2 linked regions of the Vallitalea longa genome follow. The main gene of each other region encodes a partner of the protein of the gene in region 2 in a complex. Links are inferred from orthologs where the notes say so. Each region holds a gene or a part of one and is shown on either strand. Other genes may lie near its edges.

The links.
Region 1: the proteins of trxB (region 2) and trxA are in contact, whole or in part, in a crystal structure (PDB 1F6M), measured with the Escherichia coli proteins. The link is inferred for Vallitalea longa from one-to-one orthologs.

What each region holds. Positions count from the first base shown.
Region 1 is NZ_BRLB01000008.1:93,168-103,915, forward strand. Bases 2,557-5,397 are described here. They hold trxA (thioredoxin), read right to left. Parts: upstream 4,216-5,397; coding sequence 3,898-4,215; downstream 2,557-3,897. Other genes in these bases: QMG30_RS13650 (early set domain-containing protein), read right to left, coding at 2,557-3,464; QMG30_RS13660 (DUF3298 and DUF4163 domain-containing protein), read right to left, coding at 4,622-5,397. Outside these bases: QMG30_RS13645 (AI-2E family transporter), read left to right, coding at 279-1,508; more of QMG30_RS13650, read right to left, coding at 1,530-2,556; more of QMG30_RS13660, read right to left, coding at 5,398-5,488; QMG30_RS13665 (RNA polymerase sigma factor), read right to left, coding at 5,491-5,985; QMG30_RS13670 (CPBP family intramembrane glutamic endopeptidase), read left to right, coding at 6,203-7,171; QMG30_RS13675 (synaptonemal complex protein 1), read right to left, coding at 7,488-8,363; QMG30_RS13680 (hypothetical protein), read right to left, coding at 8,657-10,477; QMG30_RS13685 (hypothetical protein), read right to left, coding at 10,477-10,620. UniProt on the Escherichia coli protein: Participates in various redox reactions through the reversible oxidation of its active center dithiol to a disulfide and catalyzes dithiol-disulfide exchange reactions.
Region 2 is NZ_BRLB01000009.1:41,169-52,005, reverse strand. Bases 3,042-5,971 are described here. They hold trxB (thioredoxin-disulfide reductase), read right to left. Parts: upstream 5,005-5,971; coding sequence 4,078-5,004; downstream 3,042-4,077. Other genes in these bases: QMG30_RS14340 (tetratricopeptide repeat protein), read right to left, coding at 5,047-5,971; QMG30_RS14350 (C40 family peptidase), read left to right, coding at 3,042-3,909. Also shown: QMG30_RS14365 (beta-galactosidase small subunit-related protein), read right to left, coding at 1-781; QMG30_RS14360 (PilZ domain-containing protein), read right to left, coding at 891-1,247; upp (uracil phosphoribosyltransferase), read left to right, coding at 1,731-2,363; more of QMG30_RS14350, read left to right, coding at 2,776-3,041; more of QMG30_RS14340, read right to left, coding at 5,972-5,976; QMG30_RS14335 (GAF domain-containing protein), read right to left, coding at 6,028-7,959; QMG30_RS14330 (flagellar assembly protein A), read right to left, coding at 7,999-9,594; QMG30_RS14325 (AraC family transcriptional regulator), read right to left, coding at 9,756-10,574; QMG30_RS14320 (alpha-glucosidase/alpha-galactosidase), read left to right, coding at 10,739-10,837.

The sequences.
Region 1 (10,748 bases), on a different replicon or contig from region 2:
TAAGTAAGTATTATTTAGAATTATTAATTTTATATTAATTTTTATTAATATTACTCCATGTATTAGTAATATTTGTTATGATGTAGTTATATATAATATAAGAACTTTTAAAAATACTCTTAAATTATTATTGAAATATTACATACAAACAAAATCTTTATTGTTTATTAAAAAATACCTTTCATCTTATATAATTTTTAATAGGCATTAGAGTTAAATATGTATAAAGTTGTTTTTCATATTTATATATTGAATATAACTGTTGAGGAGGGCAAAATATGAAAATTCAATGGAATAAAAGATATACTACAATAAGCATCTATACAATTCTAGTAATTTTTGGCAGTATATTATTTTATAAATTCATTGGTAACTGGAATGAAACAACAATTTTTTTAAAGAACACTCTATCTACATTATCCCCTTTTATAATAGGATTCTTAATAGCATATTTTATTAATCCACTAGTAGTTTGGTTTGAAAAAATAATAGGTAAAATCAGATTAAGAAAAAGAAAAATCAAAAGCCTTAAAACCAAAAGAGGTCTAGCAATCTTATTTTCTTATATAACCGTACTAGGTTTCATAATAGTTATTTTAGCTTTTATCATACCTGAACTTGTCACTAGTTTAGGAGATATAATTACTAAATTACCAGATCTAATAGACGATTTGATTGATGAAATTACTGCTTTTGTAAATAACAGTTCAATTGATTTTATTGATCCTGAAGCTATAAATAACTTTATCGATAATAACCTTAAAAATATTCCTGGAGCATTAAATAATGTTTACGATGTATTCAGTAACATTGTGCCTTCCCTTTATGTTCTCACTAAGAACTTTACTTTCGGTATTCTTAATATTTTGTTAGGTTTTATTATAGCCATATATTTATTAGCGAGCAAAGAAAAGTCTATAGCAAGTTTTAATAAAGGAATAATTGCTTTATTTAGAGAAAAAACATCAAATAGCCTTATAGCTATTTTAAAAGATAGTCATCAGATTTTTTCTAAATTTTTTGTAGGTAAATTAATAGATTCTTTGATTATTGGTATATTATGCTTTATCATAACAATGATAGTAAATATACCTAATGCTCTTCTAATAAGTGTTTTTGTTGGAGTTACGAATATGATTCCTTATTTCGGTCCATTCATTGGAGGTTTCGCTGGAATTATATTAGTATTATTAATAAGTCCCATACAGGCTTTATGGTTCGCATTAATCATATTAGCTCTTCAACAATTCGACGGCAATATTCTAGGGCCAAAAATCCTTGGTGATTCAACTGGACTAAGTCCATTTTGGGTAATTTTTTCAATATTAGTCGGTGGAAAATTATTTGGTTTGATTGGAATGTTCTTAGGTGTTCCTTTCTTCGCAGTAATCAAGAACATTATAGATAAACAGATAAATAAGAAATATGAAATGAAAATGAACAAAAAACAACAAGAAGTAATAGATGATGATGACATCCAAAATGAAAAAAACGAAGAGGTTGAATAACCTCTTCGTTTTTTTATATAATTAATTAAACGGTATTGGATTAGCAAAATATCTTTGGACCATAGTAATCCACCAGTAATCATCTGTTGGAGGAGAACCTACTCCATCAGTACTACTGTTAACTCCAGCACCAAATAGTATTGAAATGACCCCTGCATCTTTTGATTTATCCATATGATGTCCCCACGTTATAGTATCAATACCATTATCTGATATTCTATTATCCTTATGTGTATTGGTCTTAAAATAATTAAATCGTTCTGTAGAACCTGGTTTAAATATATCTCCAAGGAAATATGCTGGTGCGGAATCTTCATATTTAGTTGAAGTTCCATTCAAATCAGGAAACAACCCATTAGCATATGGATTTAATGCTTGACTTGTATTAATATGTCCTACTGGTATCTGCCATAAGATTACAGGAAGATTAGAACTAGTATTCATAATTTTCACGAATTCAAGGTAATTATTCCATATATCACTATTCCAGAACCATGTAGAACCTGCTGGATTATTAGCTGAATCAGGAGTCACTCCACCACCATCTAATCCATATTTATCAATTGAAACAAAATCTGCTCCATACGTTTTCACACCTGCACTAACATAATAATCAGTAATAAGTTGTGCTTTCTCTCTAATAAAATTCAATCCATCCGTTAACCCCATTGTTTCTGTTTTATGTAAAATACCATTATTTGGAACATCATGTCCATCATAAGCCCATAGATTGAATTGCCATCCATAATAAGCTTGTGGATAATATTTACTAACAATATAATTAATTGATTTCACTAGTCCTTCAACAGTATTAGGGAAATCAGGGTCTTCTCCACTAGTTAACACACCACTACTATATGCAGCACTTACTTCAGCAGTAATCTCATTAGGCTGTTTACCTGATTGTTGCATCATATATCCAAGAAAATCTGGTTCAAATACTATTCCTACAGTATCATCTTGTGCATAATCTTTACAGATATCCAAAAAGAATTTTAGATCTTTGTAATAGGCATCCATATATGATGTATCCTGAATATGTGCCAAATCCAAGCTATAACTTTCACCACTATCAGGAATATTATAATATACAAAAAACGGTATCAGACCTAATTTTCTGCTCTCAATAATAAAATTCTTAGCACGTGCTCCATCAACATTAGTCCAGCTACGCCATCCATTTATTGGACCACCATTAATGTAGATATACCTTATATCCATTCTCTTATTTCTATCATCTGAACTAAAATCTCTCCAAAAATCAAGATCTCCCTGTTTATCTTCACTCACAGAACCTATAGAAAGATAATCTGGCATACCTGGAAGACTTCCATCCCCATTTTTGATTCTTACTCCAACATATCTTTCTTCTCCTGTATTCTTTTCTTTTATTTTAAGTGAAGCACGTCCTGCTTTTTTACCCTCAATCTTAAGGATATTACTATTTTCTATTGTACAATCGATTATTGAACTATTATTAGTAATCACAGTAAAATCAGGATTATTAATTCCATTAAAACTAAGAGTATACTCAATAGGTCCTTGAGGTTGCGTGAATTGACAAACTACTTTTTGAGTATCAATACCCTTAATTATTATATTACCTGTTGCATTACCCACTACTACTGATATTTCATCACTTGCTGTAGTTCCATAGGAATTAGTTATCTCTACATAATATTTATATGTCCCCTCTATTGTTCTTCCTCTTACCTGAAAAGATTCTGTTTGAGGATTAGGTGTATTATCAGTCAAATTACCACTATGTATCTCCTCGTAATCACCTGCTCCTATCTTCTCAAATAGTTTCCAGCTTGTCCCGTTATTTCCGTACCATATGTTCCATGTCAAATCATAGTCACCATCAATATCTCCAGACCACTGATTATGGCTTAGAGATGGTATAGCAGGAACCCCTGACCCTGAAGCACTAGAAGATAAAATTGATACTGTCAAAATTAAAGTGATACATAGAACTATTGAAAAAAAACTCTTAAAATATTTTCTTGAGATTATTTTCCTCCTCCTACTTACATAATTATAGTTTTAATTCTTACATTGTAAAAAATTGGTTCACCTCCACAGAAATTTTAATTTAGGTTATTTAATGGGTAATATATTAACGATTAGATATAGATATAAGTAGAAAACATTAAGTGAAACTTAAGTATAAAGAAATATATATACGCGCGTCTTGTATTATTATATATTTTTTGTTTATATTTTACATTAGTCAATCTTGTTATAACTTATAAAATTTTGGCACAAATAGGTCATAGAATATTTAATCTTATAAACTATTTAACGTGATATAGAAAATAAAACTCGTATTTTTCTAAAAGAGGAGCCTATTTACGAAATGTGTAAATAGGCTCCTTATAAATTTATTCTACATTGCTGATTCAATTTTTGATTCTAACTGCTGTTTTGGTACTGCTCCAACAACAGTATCAACAACTTTACCATTTTTGATCAATAACATTGTCGGTATACTCATAACTCTGTATTTTTGAGCTGTTTCACCATTCTGATCAACGTTTAATTTCCCTATTTTAGCTTTTCCTTCGTATTTTTTAGCTAATTCATCTATAACAGGTGCCATCATTTTGCATGGTCCACACCAATCTGCATAAAAGTCAACTAGTACAGGTATATCTGAGTTAAGAACTTCTGCTTCAAAATTAAGATCTGTAAATGCTAGTGCCATAATAAAACCTCCTTAATTATTTTTAGATTATTATAATATCATTATATTCTAATATAGTGATATATGTCAATACTTTTTTTTCTTTTTGATATTTTTCTTGTTATAGCTTAATAGCTGAAATTATACCTTCACTCTATCATATGCTAAAATTATAGATTTATTTAAAATAATCTATATAATATTCAAATTTACAATAATAATTAATATTCAGCTATAATATATAATGCGTAAATATCAATTTAAATATACCACTTTGTACCATTAATTTCAACAATTTAAATTAGTAAAATATTTAAAGTTTAAATTAAATAGGATTTTCTTATTTACCATAAAATAAATGTTTTGATTTGCAAAAAAAGACCACTAATAGTTAATGATCTTTCTTTATTAATGCTTTATATAATATCTAATCAATAATAAATTCAAGTTTACCTGTTGCTCCATCAGCTATTTCGTATTTATCAAACACAATTACTACTTTTTGATTGCTATTTATAAAGAAACCTTGGTCTTCTTTTATACTCTTGAATCCTGATTCTCCTTTAAAGAATCCATAATGTCGATCTTTTGGAGGATTCTCTAGTAATTTCTTTATCTGTTTTTCAATACTTTCATTTGCTCTAGTCATATAATCCTTACCAAGAACATCTTCTAATGTCATTTCTTTATCAGTAGTTAAATCGATATTATAATAATATGAACCGGAGTAGGCAGGTGCAAGAGTTTCATTATGATATATGATAAATGATAAAATTGATTCATCATTATATTTTTTTTCATAATCAATTTCGAATTTTATAGGTTTATAATTTTCTTGTGTTCCACCTGTCTCAAAATACGCTTCTTTATACTCTTCTGCACGCTTTTCAGCTTCTTTTATTTGCTCATCCATTTTATTTTTTATCTCTGTATTGATTTTGTCTTGTAAGTCTACATCATTAAGACCATCAACTCTAGGAATCACAACATTTTCAGTTATGCTATCATTTTCATATTTATAATCTACAAAAGTCAGTACTCTAGCAACTCTACCTATGATAGGTAAATTAGATATTGTTTTGGCTAATGTCTTATTAGTGTTCAATACAAATATAAACAAAATACATATTAAAAAAGTAGCACCTACTGCCTTGAATCCTCTATTGAATATCATTTCTCTTCTTATCACTTTTCTGGTAGTCTCTTCAATTGTTTTTTCAACAATATCATTTAACTCTTTAGGAATAGTGATATTTTCATATTCTTGTTTCATCTTATATAATTTATTTTCCATAATTATCCTCGCTTATTTAATATTACTTTAAGTCTATTTATTCCACTATATAATCTTGATTTTACAGTATTAACATTAACCCCTGTAATATCGGCTATTTCATTAATCTTCAGACCTTGAAAATATCTTAATATTATTACCGTTTTATACTTCATATCAAGTCTTTCTATAGCTTGATGAAGATCCATTTTATCAGCAATATCAATATTTTGATATTGAACGGCTTCGGGAATATTGTTTGTAATAATAAGTCGTTTATTTTTTCTTAAGAAACTTATAGAAGTATTTATTATTATACTAAACATCCATGCTTTTATTTTATTTATGTTTTTTAGTTTATCTATTGACGTAAGGCTTTTATAAATGGATTCTTGGACAATATCCAATGCAGAATCTCTATTGTGTACATAACTGTACGCTAATCTATAAAAATCATCTTGATGAATTTTTATGAACTCAACAAGTTTGTTATAATGATCATTGTTAAATGTCGACATCCGTTATATTTACCTCCTTACATATATAAGACGTAAAAGTATATCAAAAAGTTGATAATTCTATTATAAAAAGTTGAATATATCTTTCCCATGTGCTATATTTAGTTAAAGATTAAACTTTAAAATCAAATGAAATTTAGTTAAAATTATACTTTATATTAATTTAAAATAAAATGGTAAATAAATGATAATCAAATTTAGAAAGGATTAAGTTTTTATGAACTCTACAAGACGTGGTAATAGATTTATATTTATACTTATTTCAATAATGGCTTTTGTTGGTCCCTTTACAATAAGTTATTTAGCCAAAATCTTTAATTTTAAAATAACTTATGTATGCAGTATACTGATACCTCAACTTATATTTATAGTGATTCCTGTTATTCTATATTTTATCATTACAAGAGAATCTATAAAAGAAACACTTATGTTAAAGAAATTAGATATTATTAACATTTTGATATCTATTGGCATAGGATTACTGATACAACCTCTACTAAGTGTCGTTAATATACTATCACAAATATTTTTTGAAAATCAAGTATCATCTACTATTTTTTCTATTGCTGATTTGCCATTATGGCTATTATTGATATTAGTAGCTGTACTTCCAGCAATTAATGAAGAATTTGTTACCAGAGGTATCTTAGTATCTAATTATAAAAACGTGAATATATATAAAACAGCCTTAATCAGTGGTTTATCTTTTGGAATGCTTCACCTTAATGGTAACCAATTTTCTTATGCATTCGTAATGGGAATTATATTATGTTTATTAGTTAAAATAACTGGTTCAATATATTCAAGCATGATTATTCATTTTTTAATTAATGGATTACAAATGGTTTTAGTCAAAGTAGCAATGATTTTACAAGAAATATTTGGGCAAATTACTGATTTTGATGATTTACTACAAGAATCTATAGATAGTGTAGGGCATGAGACAATATTATCACTCTTACCAGGACCGCTAATATTAACATTATTCACATTACCTGTTGTTTATCTATTATTTAAGGTAGCCGTACGACATAATAATAAACAATACCTATTCACTAAAAATGATGTTTCAGAAATAGAACAACCAAAAATTAAAAAGCCAAAAATATTTGATATCTACCTTATATTATCCATAATAATATTTGTTGCTTACGTAGTCATATATGAAATCTTAAAACTTAGATAAATATCCAAAGCATATGAGAAAAATTATTAAATTATTCTTATATGCTAGTTTGAAGATAAAGACCTATCTTTCCTAGATGACCTACTTCCATGGTCGGAGAGAATACTAACTGAATACAGAAAAACAAAGTAACTATGATGCTGCCTTAAATAGGTGGCATTTTTTGTCAAGGTACCGATGGTTTACCGTATACCCCTAAACTATGCCTAAAACCTCTATTTAATCAAATAAAAACCCTAGGCAAGCACAAACTGCAAACCCAGAGTTTCTGTGACGCACGCAAGAGTATTATCCTATTAATCAGTACTTCTTTGATTTAGCGACCACCGAATAACTCAATATGACTTATAGCTACACCTTTTTGAGTACTAAATGAATTATATGTTTCCACAATTTTAAATTCTAATTGTAAGTTTAATTCATCTTTTAAATGTATATATACCTCTTGTCTTCCCATAGCTTCATCAAAATATAAAACTGCTTTAGGAATTAAATTAACATATAATATTGCTTTTTTTACTAATCCGTAATTCATATATTCATTAATAGTATTACGAGCACCATTATATAATGCTAATCCTAAGAATCCAGAGCACTGAATTGGATCTTTAATCTCTAAATTAATAGTGCTTGGTAACTTTGTAGTCTCTCTATACCAATACTGTTCTAAAGAGTTTATATTACTGATCATTGTTTTTTTCCCATTTTTAATTTCCCATGTGTCATAACTATAAATAACATGATCACCATCTTCTACGTAAGATTCATCAATACTAAAGGCATAAAAAGTTTTGGAGTGTTTTATTGGTATTTTATAACCATCAATTTCTTCATACTCTACTTCATTCTTACTAGATAATTCTTTTTTCCCATAATTCATTTCATTCTGAAGGAGTAAATTTTTATTTTCATATTCTTCCATTTTACTTTTAAACTCATCTATTTTAGATTTATTATCTTCTATTATTTTCTGCATATTTGCAATAATTAATTTATTATCCTCTATTGTATTCTCTAACTTTTGATTTACCATTAACAAATTATCATTTTTTGATGCTAAATCAGATAGTTGTTGATCATATGTACTTATTTTATTGTTTGCTTGTTCTAATTTTGACACTAATATATCTTTTGAGTTAGTGCAAGATATCAGAAAAATACTTGCTAAAAGAAATATCACAATTCTCTTCATTCCTACATTCTCCTTATTTTTTTATATATTATTAAATAAAACTATATTCTCTTAGTATTATAAGCTAATTAATCAAATAATTTTATTAAAAACAAAAATTAACCTTTTTCCACAAATAACTTTATATGCCTATATTAACAGATAATTCAATAATAATCAATCATAAAAAGGCCTACCTTCAATTAAGAAAGTAGGTCTGTATTTGTCCTAGAGCAGTATTTTTAGTTAACATCTATATTTATATAATATCATTTATCCATTCAAAACATATTAACTTTTATATCTTTTAAAATTTAATTAACACCACTTCTAACATACTCTAGGCCATCTTTTCCATATAATGATTGTAAAGTTATATTATTAACATCCAAATATTCCCTATCAACAACTACAATTCCACTTACAGAATTCATTTTTTTATTTATTACACTTCCATTTGTTGAACTAAAAATATTACTATCCACTAAACCAATAGATTTTGAGAATTTATTATAGATACCACAAACTGTTCCATTAGGATCATAACATAAACAATTAGAAGATGCTGCATCACTTTTTACATTTTCTCTCATACTTAATAATTGACATCCTTCTGAATTACTCCAACTACCATCTCCATCTTTAGCAGGATAATTAGGATATTTATATGTATTATAACCTACATGGATATTAATGCCATTGCTTGTACTATTATACCATTCTGTTGCACCGTATCTAATAACCTTTGCATTCTTAATATTGAAGGCTGGATATGTACTTTTATGTAAAAATTCTGCAATACTATACACACCATCTAATAATGTTGGAATATCATATTTAGTCCCTTTAGGTTTGTCTGGTAAAGTTGACGCTTGATCAGTAAAAAAAATTATTTTATTGTTTTTAATAATCAGTGAGATAGCACCATACCTATCAATACTATATTCAGATCTACCATTCTCTTTATTATATTTTGTATTGGTATTTAAACCTGCACCCTCAAAGAAAAAAATTATAGGTTGATTATTACAAATTGCTTGTTTAATTTTTTCATTGTTGGCATATGTATTAATTCTATGTAATGCATCTCTTTGTATTGATGTTAAATTATTACTATTTACATATGATTCAATTTCATCATATGATAAAATTTGATCTAAAGTATAATTTTTACATTTCAAACTATAACACCCTGAACCTGAGTTACAACTTATTCCAATATAATATTTAACCCCTGCCTGCACAGATTTTTTCTCAATTAAATCCGCCTGACCTGCACCTTTTGAAGATTTACCTATTAATTCTCCCCTAACACTTTCTTTATGAATTTCTATATTCACATCTAATGATTCTTTCAATGGTTTAACATAGAAATTAGCTTTTCCATCTTCCTTGAATTGTGCATAATACCAGTGCACATCACCTTGATTAATTAGTATGGGTTTAGTTGGATTGTCGTTATTGAGTCTAGTAGCATCTTTAACTGTAATTCTAGCTTCAGCAGTATTATCATTTTCATTTGATTCTACCGCAGTAAGTGAATCTGCTACAATACTTATTTTGTAAACCCCTGGTTCCATAAAATTAGCAGTAAATGATTGTTCTATATATGTCCTAGCCTTAAAATTTTCTTTTCTCCAGCCAAGATTAGTTAATTGATTATTAACTAATACTTTAATATTTGTTGTACCTTCAACGTTATCATAACTGAAATTATTAACTCTGAAATTAATTCTTACATCTTGGCAAAGTTCAACAGTACTTGGAACAATATTAGTTATTATTGTTTGAAGATTTGGTATGCCCGCCCATATAAATGTGCCTGTTACTTTATTATTGGAAAGATCTAAATCATCATATAAAGCCTCAATCTCTATTTCATGAGTACCTCCTATAACTCCATTTATTTCAAGAGGATAGTTAATAACTGTCATAGCAGGTACTTTTGATACATAAAAAATACCACTTTCACCTATTTCCCCATCTCTTTTAACAGTAACATTGAATCCATCTGAATCAATATTAGTATAATTAGCTATTTGGAAGTTAAAATTTGCTGGACCTCCAGAAGGTAGTGGAGTGGGTTGTCCCGTAGCTAAAATTAGATTCTGTACTCTAATATCACATTTTCCCATTATTCATTTTCCTCCTTTAATTTTGTCTCTACAGCCTCAGCTTCGTTTATTATAGCTGTAAATGTTATTTTTTCTTTATCAATATATTCTAAAGCATCAGCCTTACTAAGTTTACAGCTCATTTGTTCTTCTATCTTTTTCATTGTATCACCTTCCTATTTTTTTTATAAAGTAATCGCGATTAACTTCTACATTAATAATAGATATAATTTAATAAAAAAAGTCAACTTATTCTACTAAACTATTATCTTAGCCTTAATAAGATTTCCTA
Region 2 (10,837 bases):
TCCCTTCATAATAGATTGGTCTAGTATTATCCAATAACATGATCTTCTTATAGAATTTTATGGGTATATCAACTCTACTGTCTATAGTCCAGATAATTACACATGAATAGTTTATATATTTGTATATAGTATCTTTTATTTCTTCCTCATGACATATTATTTGCTCTTCATTATCAGGTATTGATATAGGTTTATTAATAACATAAATACCATATTCATCACACATATCATAAAAAATATGTGCATTAGCATAATCATATGTTATAACAGTATTGATATTATTTCTTTTCAATAAAATAATGTCTTCAAGATATTTGGACTGCAATGCCTCTAAATCATCATCTTCATAGTTATTGTAAATTACTCCATTCAAACATACTTGTTTACCATTTATATGTATCATATTGTTTTTTGCCTCAACAAATCTAAAACCATGTTTAAAACTTTTCTCACATAACTCCTCATCATTTTCATTTTTCACAATGATTTTGAAGCCATAGCATTTAGGCAAATCAGCTGTCCATGTCTGAATATCTGTAAGTTCAACTTCTAAAGTGACTTTTGTTATTTTTCCTGATAAGACACATCTTATATCAGTTATCAACTTTTCATCTTCATTATTAATCATCATTAATTCAATTTTAACTGGCTGTATTGTTAAACCTGTATAAGTTATAAAAACATCAGTATACATATATATTTGATCGTATTCTTCGCTGAGAACCTTGGAATTGACATAATATCTATCTATATTTATTTTTTTATCATTAGTATCATGCATATTATTTTTCACCCCTTTACATATATGTTGATAATCTATAACATATCTATTTCTCCTCAATAACCCTTTCTTATAAGGTAAGAAACAGCGACTACAAGTATAGCCACTGTCAATAAATTTGACTTTTGTTCAATAGTTCTTCGTATTCATCAACTTTATCAGCTAAGAAATCAGCAAGACCAACAAATTCACATCCTAGGCAATACTTATTCCCCTGTTTACTGCTTCTTATAATTTTGACTACGCAATAAAAATATCTTTCCTCATCAAATTCTATTTTAGCATTGAAATAATAGTTGACAGGGAAATTATCAGAACACATTATTCCAATACCGTTTTTTGAAATATCTATGACTTCAATAGTCTTATTATTTAGTTTTATTATGTCATTATTCTGTTTAAAAAGAGAATTAATTTCAAGTTCTAATTTTATGGGTAAACGCCTGTATCTTCTTCTTTCTTCCATATCATAGATCTCCCTTTTAAAATTATAATTAAATAATGAAACTTCATTAATGTTTTTTGTAGTCTTTTATCTTTATTTCTAGATACTAATCCCTAATTGTAACCTTTTCATTTTACTTATTTTTAAAGTCGTGTATCAATTTCTAATTATACCATAAAATGGTATTAAAATAAAACAGGCAATAAATTATTTTTTTTTATTTTATAAGATTTAATTGACAAACTTTAATAGATATATTAATATAAAAATTGTATGCAAATTAATAAATAAAACGTTTATAATATAAGGACCTCAATTTTAACACCTATAGTTTAATTCAATCATAATAAATTGGTATACCTATTACAATTTCAGATTTACATTGTTATACATGATTTTATTCTGAACATTTGGTTGTTTCTATAGCTTACGTGGCAAAATTGAGTAAGTAATATATCTTATTAACGCTCGTTCTATTCAAAATATAAAGGAGGAATCATCCCTATGAACGAAAATGTAAAATTATTAGATCACCCATTGCTCCAACATAAACTTACATTATTACGTGATAAGAATACTGGATCAAAAGATTTTAGAGAACTAGTTAAAGAAATTGCAATGTTAATGGGCTATGAAGTAACTCGTAACCTACCGTTAAAAGAAACAACTATAGAAACACCAATTTGCAAAACTACTTCTAATATGATTAGTGGTAAAACTCTTGCTATTGTTCCTATTTTAAGAGCTGGTCTTGGTATGGTAGATGGTATGTTAAGTTTATTACCTACTGCAAAAGTTGGACATATTGGTTTATATAGAAATGAAGAAACTCTACAACCTGTCGAATATTATTGTAAACTCCCAAAAGATATTGATAAAAGAACAGTAATAATAACAGAACCAATGCTTGCTACTGGTGGTTCAATTGTTGCTGCTGTCAGTCTTTTAAAATCATATGGTGTTAAACACATCAAAATCATGTGTCTAGTAACTTCAAGACCTGGAATTGAAGAAGTATATGCTCATCATCCAGATGTTCAAATCTTTACTTTAGCTATTGATGAAAAATTAAATGATATCGGATATATTACACCTGGATTAGGAGATGCTGGAGACAGGATCTTTGGAACTAAATAGATATTTATAAGAGCTGGTATTATCAGCTCTTTTTTTTGATAATTTATAAATTATCTTATAATTTGCTTTTGCCTTTCTACAAAGCCTCATGATTAGTTTACCTACATATAATATTAAATTAGAAAGTTACACTTCTTAATTAATGTATCTATATCATTTCTTACAAATCTATTATATTAATAAACTGTTAATTAAATATTAATTTCATTTATTGTTGATGTAGTAAAAAAGCAAATAAAAAACCTATAAAAATGTAAATATTTGGTAATTAAAGCAACCTCTTGCATTTTTTCTTTATTAAGGTTATAATATCACTGTAATATTTAGTTAACATTTCTGTAATAACTAATTTTTATAGAATATTTTTCCTTAATATTAACAAATAATAACATTAGCTCTAGGAGGTTTAATTATGAAAAAACGAGGTATCAAGAAATTAGCTCTAGGTATATTAGGAGGTTTGGTTTTATCACTTAACGTTAACGCTGCTACTATAGGTATTGTTAATGTGGAGAATCTTAACGTTAGAAGTGGTCCTAGTACCACCAGTTCTATCGTTGACTCTGTTCATTTTGGTGATAAATTAGAGATTCTTTCTAAAACTAATCAATGGTATAAAATTGACATTGATATGTTAAGCAATGCGTATGTACATAGTAGTTATATTAATATTGATGACATTGGTAAATCAAGAATTGTAGTAAATAATGGTGAATTAAGAAATTCCCCTAATCTATTAGGAAACAAAATAGCAGATATCACAAACGGAGAATTTATAAATGTAGTATACCAGACTGGAGAATGGTTCTATGTTGCTACATCAAAAGGTAAAGGCTATATGCACTCTAATAGTTTTACAGCACCTGATAATGATGTAAAACCATCTGAAAAAGAAGATAGTAAAGATGCTCCTGAAAGTGACGCTACTCCTGAAAGTGAAGATACACCTAAAAAAGAGAACAAAAAAGTTGTTACCGTTACTACGAATGTGTTGAATGTTAGGCAAGAAGCTTCTATTGCATCTAGTAAAATAGGTCAAGTGTATAGATATAATACTTTTGACATAATTAGTGAATTAGAAGAATGGGTATCAATCAAATTGTCAAACGGAAATATTGGTTATATATATAAAACTTATGTAGAAATTTCTGATCAAAAAACCATTGCGAATGTTTCACAATTAAGACAAGATGTTGTTAATTATGCCAAACAATTTTTAGGCAACCCTTATGTATGGGGCGGTAATAGCTTAACAAAAGGTGTTGACTGTTCTGGATTCACACAACAAGTAATGAAGAAGTTCGGCGTCAGCATAAACAGAACTGCAAGTACACAATTCAAAAATGGGACAAGAATATCCCAAAAGGATTTGTTACCTGGCGACCTTGTATTCTTCGGATACAATAATAGAATATCTCATGTAGGATTATACATAGGTAATGGTCAAGTTATTCATGCCAACAATCCTAGAACTGGTATTGTCATCAATAAGTTGACTAGTAACCAAATGCTACCTTATATAGGTGCCACTAGAGTAATTAATTAATAAAACCCTCGTTTTTTCATGAATTAACAATATATTTATTATGGTAATAATATAACAATACATAATAAGCTGAGATGACCATTCATATATGGTCACCTCAGCTATTTTTATTAGGACATTAGTCTTCTTTCAATTTTAGATAGAGGGTTATTCTTTTGTGCAAGACAACTAAAAGTTCTCAAGTATATATCTTTCTGCTGAATATACTGATGTAGCTCCATCGGCAGCAGCAGTAACTATTTGTCTTAAAGTCTTTTGTCTTATATCACCAGCTGCAAATACCCCTTTAACACTTGTTTCACAAGATTCATCAGTTATAACATACCCTTTTTCATCACAATCGACTTTTTGTTTTATAAGCTGTGAATTAGGTTCTGTACCTATTCCAATAAAGACACCATCAACATCTAGTTCAACTAACTTATCTGTCTTATTATTAAGAATAGATATTTTTTCTACTTGGTCATTTCCTATTACTTCTTTTAATTCTGAATTCCATAATATCTCAACTTTTTCTTCATCATGTTTCAATAAGCTGTCTTGTAATATTTTTACTGCTCTAAGTTCATCTCTTCTGTGAATCAGATATACTTTCTTACACATTCTAGCTAAGAAAATAGCATCTTCTACAGCTACATCTCCTCCACCTACAACTGCAACATTTCTGTTTCTGAAAAATGCGCCATCACATGTAGCACAATAAGATACTCCTCGTCCAGTAAGTTCTTTTTCACCCTTAACACCTAGTTTTCTCCACCTAGCACCTGTAGCCATAATTATTGCTTTTGTGCTGTACTCGCTACTAATCGTCTTAACTTTTTTGATTGTAGTATCTAATAATAGATCAGTCACTTCTTCTGATTTTATTTCTATTCCTAATTTTTCTGCATGTTCCCTCATTTTGGTACTCAGTTCAAAACCAGTTATATCAGGAATTCCTGGATAGTTATCAACTTCATAAGTATTTATCACTTGACCTCCAGGAACATCTTTTTCTAATACAACAGCTTTCAGCATAGCTCTTTGAGCGTATATGGCTGCAGCCATACCCGCTGGACCCGAACCTATAATTACTAAATCATAAATATCAGCCATCTCAGTCACTCCTTAATCGCATTTTTTAATTCAATCAATATATTAACTAATTGCATCGCTCTCCTCTAACATATTCTTAATAGCTGATGAACCATTGATCAAACTTTGTAGATCTCTATCATTTTGGACATATTCTGCCATTTTGGGATGTAATGTCAACACATTCAATATATCTTTTTCGGCACATTCAATTAAGTTTAATTTCATATAGCAACAAGCCCTATTATAATATAGGAATACTGCATCTTCATTATTTTTAATTCCTTCTGTGAATACTTTAACAGCATTATTATATTCTTCTTGATCCCTATATAATACACCTAAATTCAAAAAAGAGTATGGATAATTCTTGTTATACCTTATTGCCTGCTCATAATACTTTTTTGCTTGATCTATTTCATCCTTCTTAGTCATTAATACACCCATATTAAAAAGTACCATATAATGTCTATTATCAACTTTTAGAGCTTTTTCCATTAACATTAATGCTTCATCATTTTCATCTCTCTGTTCATAAATAGAACCAAGATTGATACATGCCCAAAAATCATATGGGTCAATTTCAAGAACGTGATTATAATTTTCTATTGCCTTTTTAGTATCTCCTAAATAATCATAAGCATATGCAAGAAAAAAATAAGCTTTATTGTAATAAGGATCGCACTCTATCGCTTTATTGTAATATGGTATTGCCTTTTCAAAATTATCTTTGTGATCATAAAGTATTGCAATTCCATAATATGCTCTTGCTTCACAATCGTTAATCTTAAGTATTTCCTTGTACACTCTAAGTGCATTCTCATAATCATCTAATTCATCGTAGATGATAGCCATATCCAATAATAATTCAATATCATTATTTTTACCATAATCATACGCTTTATTAAAATAATATAATGCTTTTAATAAATTATCTTCTTCATAACACTTTTTACCTAATATAATAAAATTGTCAATATGATATTTTTTCATAATTACTCTCTTTCATAACATCTTTATGTATAGTATTTTAGGAGTATACAACTAGTTTTTATCATTAGAATATATTGCCATGAATTGGTCAAAGTCCTTAAAATCTTTACCATAATCATACTGTTTACAATAACTGTTTCTACCAAGTATTTGTTCTATATCCTTCAAAGGTTCTTTTTCTATAGTTATAACAAAAATATTCATATTATCTACAGGATATACTTTTTTAAACCTTTTACTTAAGGATCCAATATTCGGCTTAGTGAATGTAAATTTTCTATCAATAACTATGTGTATAACTTTTAATTCCAAATAAAAATCTTCTGCTTCAATAATATCATATTTCAAATCCTCTAAAAATAAAACTTGATAATCAGGTTTATACTGTTCAACTACTTTATTGAGTGTTATAAATTGATACATAACAGGAGCAATATGATTCGCTATAGACTCCATAGTAATGATATTCTCTTCATCTCCTAAAATCTTATCCTTAATAGCTAGTATACCAATAACACCCAAAAGTTTCAACTCATTATCTTCAACAAATATTGGTACAAATAAACCACCGCTATATGTATTATTAAAACTACTGACAACTTTGGTTGAAAAAACATTTTCCACATCAGCCTCGCTGTTCAGAATTATTTTTTCTCCTAATTTCAATACAAGCAGATCTCTTGAAAAAGGTATATATTTGAGACTTTCACTTATATTTATAGATTCCATGATATTAATTACATCGATATCGTTATCATACAATCCTATGAACCCACTAGTAACACCAAAATAAATGTTAAGAGTACTTAATGTGAGCTCAATCAACTGCTCCATGTTGGATGCTGTATTTATATTTTTCATCAATTGGTTTAGTTTAACTATTCTAGTTAATTTATTATTAATAATTTTTTTCTGCATGTTTATTTTCTTGAAATTTTTAGCATTGTTTATAGCTATATAAATAGAAGAAGCTAGACTTTCAATGAGTTCAAATATACTTTTATCATACTTATAACCATTTACCTTTGGTCCTAATGTCACAAAACCAACTAAATCATTCTTTTTCAAAAGTGATACTACGTAACATATTTTCAAATCTTTTAGTAACTCTCTAGAATTTTCAAATATATCATAAAAATCGTCACTCTGAGTCTTATCACTCATATCCGTCAATACTCGTGATTTGCTTCTTGTTTTTTCATTTGGAAATAGATTAATAAACATAATGAGATCATGATTATATACATCTTTTAAACTCACTAATTTATAACTGTTACTTATTGGATCATACAAAAAGAAAGCAGTAAAACTACTTTGTGTAAGTTCTGCAAAAGCACTTATGGATAATTTATATAACGTATCCAAATCCAATTGACTCAATAACGCTTTTGAAGAATGATTCATTGCAAATAGATTAAATACTTTTTCATTCAATTGTCTACTAACGTTTTCCAAGTCTTTATAGTATTTGTAATTAGCCAAAGATGTTGAATACAGATTCATCAAAGCATTGGCGATAATTTCATCATCTTCACAAAAGCTATCGTTGATTTTATTGACAAAAATGAATCCGTATAATTCTAAATCCATAATTAATGGTATGCAAAATTGGAAAGGGAAATCATTAAACACAACTTTTTTAAAATGCTCTCTTAGATTATCTTCTTTCAATAGTCCGCTATAGTATTTAATTATTTCATCATAGGAACTGCTATAATCAATAGTATAATCTTTTTTAGTATAGCCACTAGACTGCATCAGTATATACTTATTTTGATCTTTAATAAATACGGCTATCTGATCTGGTAATAATAATTCATTAGTAAATTCATATATATATTTTTCTAAATGATTTAAATTAAACTTTTGTGAAAAAAATTCAATAGCATGTATAAGTCCTGTATATCTATATACTTTTTTACTAATATCTTCACTTTTTCTATGATGCTCAAGTATATTATACAGCATTTCTTCATAAGCCATATTTAAGTACCTTCTTCCTAAAATAAATATACGTTGATTCTATGCTTTTATAAGTTCATTAGCTAATACATAAAAAGTAGTTGGTGTTTTGATATATTTACTACTATGAGTACTACATGATTTTATGTTAATCGATACGTTAGGGTATAAACAATTAGTGATTTTTATTTCTCCTTCGCCTTTTGCATGTAAATAAGATACGTATTTTTTTTGTTTATTATACAATTTCTTTAGATTATTTCTGTAATATTCAAATTCTTCCGTCAGTTTTTCAAGCTCTATTCTTTGGGAATCATTTAAATTAGCTGCTGCATATATTGAAAGTTTTTGCTTCAATAATGCTATTTTCTCTTTCACTTTTTTAATGGTCAATATTATCGTATCATATTCTTTCTTAATTCTATTTCTTTCAAATCCGGTAACTGTTATTTTAGTATATGATTCAGTCCTATTACCTATTTCACCAGCTTGTACTTTGATACTTGCTTCAATGGTGCCACCTATGATTCTACTTTTATATGATTCAAGTTTAACTTCTTTAGCCTTGATATTACAATTGATAGCATATGAACCTATGTTGACGGTACCATCACATATGATCGTACATTCTGAAGCAAATTTCGTGTACAAGTCACCGTTGCATATTATTTTAGCTTTATTTTTGCCAGCGATTCCACCTCTTATATAGATACTACCATCCCTACTTTCGATTGTATCAACACTGCCGACTCCCATATCACCCATAACTTGAATATCATGATCTGCTTTAACAACAAAGTTATCTTCTATTGATTTCTTGATATCTACAAAACCATCAAAATCGATATTACCTGTCTTGAACGAAACACTCCCATCTATCTCTAAGCAATTACAAACACCTATTACATTGTTTTGATAAATTACTGCACCTGTTCTCTTTGCTGATAGAGTTGTCTTGTCTTTTTCTTTGTCATATTTTTCGACTACAGTTTTTCTGTCATATTCTAAGCTGACTTGTCTTCCTCGTTGAGCTGGTATAATTTCTCCCCATACTGTTTTTCCTGGTACACCCTCTTTGGCTTCTATCCTCTCACCAAGCCAAGCTCCTTTCTCAACTTTGTTAATAAGATTAAGTTCATAATGATTGACATTTTCGTTTTCTATCATTTTTGGTCTTACTTCATCAATTTTATATAATTTGACTTCAGCATCTTTACCTCTAGTAGGTAGTACTCCTTGAGCAATTTGGATTTTTTTTAAAGGTTGGATAACGTTAATTACATCGTGTACATCAATACCATAAACGATATTTGACTTTTGTATAGACTCCATAATTAATTTAGCTAACTCAGCTTTATCTATATTATCAAATTGCTGTTGAGTCATATTAAGTGTTACATAACCTTTTAATCTATCTTTGCTTACTGAAATCTCTATTAAAGGTTTTTTTGTCCCAATTTTGATTATTTTCCCTGATGCCAATGAAATTGCCGAAGTAAGAGCAGAAAAGCATGTGAGATTAATACGGGGATATTGCAACATGATACTATTAAAATCATTCAAATTATATCCCTTATAGAAAACTCTTACATAATATTGTTCTTTTTCCTCTATTAACTCTAGATATTCGTTAGAATATACCACATTACTGAACAATTTAGTCCCCCCCGTTATATTACTATTTCAACCATATTATATAACTTTTTTTACATTAAAAGCAATAATTATACAAAAAATTTTATAAAAAACTCCGAATGTTATATCGGCAATAAACATTTAATACTTAATATTTATTTTAAAATAGTTATTCCATATTTCTACTTAATTTTATAAATAATTTTTGAGTTGCGATAATATTTAGGTGATACTCCTCTATATTTTTTAAATATTTTCGAAAACATTAGTGGATCACTATAACCCACTGACCTTGATATCTGAGATATCGTAAGTTCTGAATATGACATTAACTCACAAGCTTTATCAATTCTATAATTAATCAAATATTGCTTAGGAGAAATACTTAACTGTTGTTGAAATAACTTATAAAGGTAACTTCTGTTAAGTGACAAATATCTAGCAATGTCATAGATTGTTATATTTCTTGAATAATTTGCTTTAATAAAAATAATAGCCTCTTCTACATAATTATTTATTATATCCTTTTCATTATCTAATTTAAGACTTTCCTCAATAATCTTACCCAATAATAAATATAGATAGCCAATTAGATTAAAATTTTTTACAATACTCAGTTGATTAGAATTATTCAATCGTTTAATATATTTTTTTATGTTATCATCCCTATACTGAAAAATCAAATTGCATACATTCAAATTGGCTTTTTGTAAATATTCTTTTGCTTGCTTACCGCTAAATGCAACCCACATATAACTCCAAGGCTCTTGTTCATCTGCTTTATAGTATGTTATAACATTTGGCCATATTAAAAAAGCATCTCCCTTACTAAGATGATAAATTTTGTCACCTACCTTGTATATGCCTTTACCCTTAGTGATAAAATGGATAAGATAGTGATCTCTCACAGCTGGTCCATAAGAATGATTAGAGATACATTCCTCTTCTCCACTATAGTAAAATATTAGATCCGTACTGTAAGCTTTATAATCATATTGCATATAACATTCGCCCCTTTTAATAGAACCAGTTAGATATTTCAGGATTTTCCAATAATATATTAAACAACATTATACCATGTTATCCAAACATTATACCATAGAATACTGTATTTAAACCATATATAGTAATGATATAAATAAAAATTATTATAGGAGGTCATTAAATGGCAAAAATAACTTTTCTAGGGGCAGGAAGTACTGTATTCGCTAAAAATGTTTTGGGAGATTGTATGCTATCGGAGGCTTTAAAAGATTCTCATATA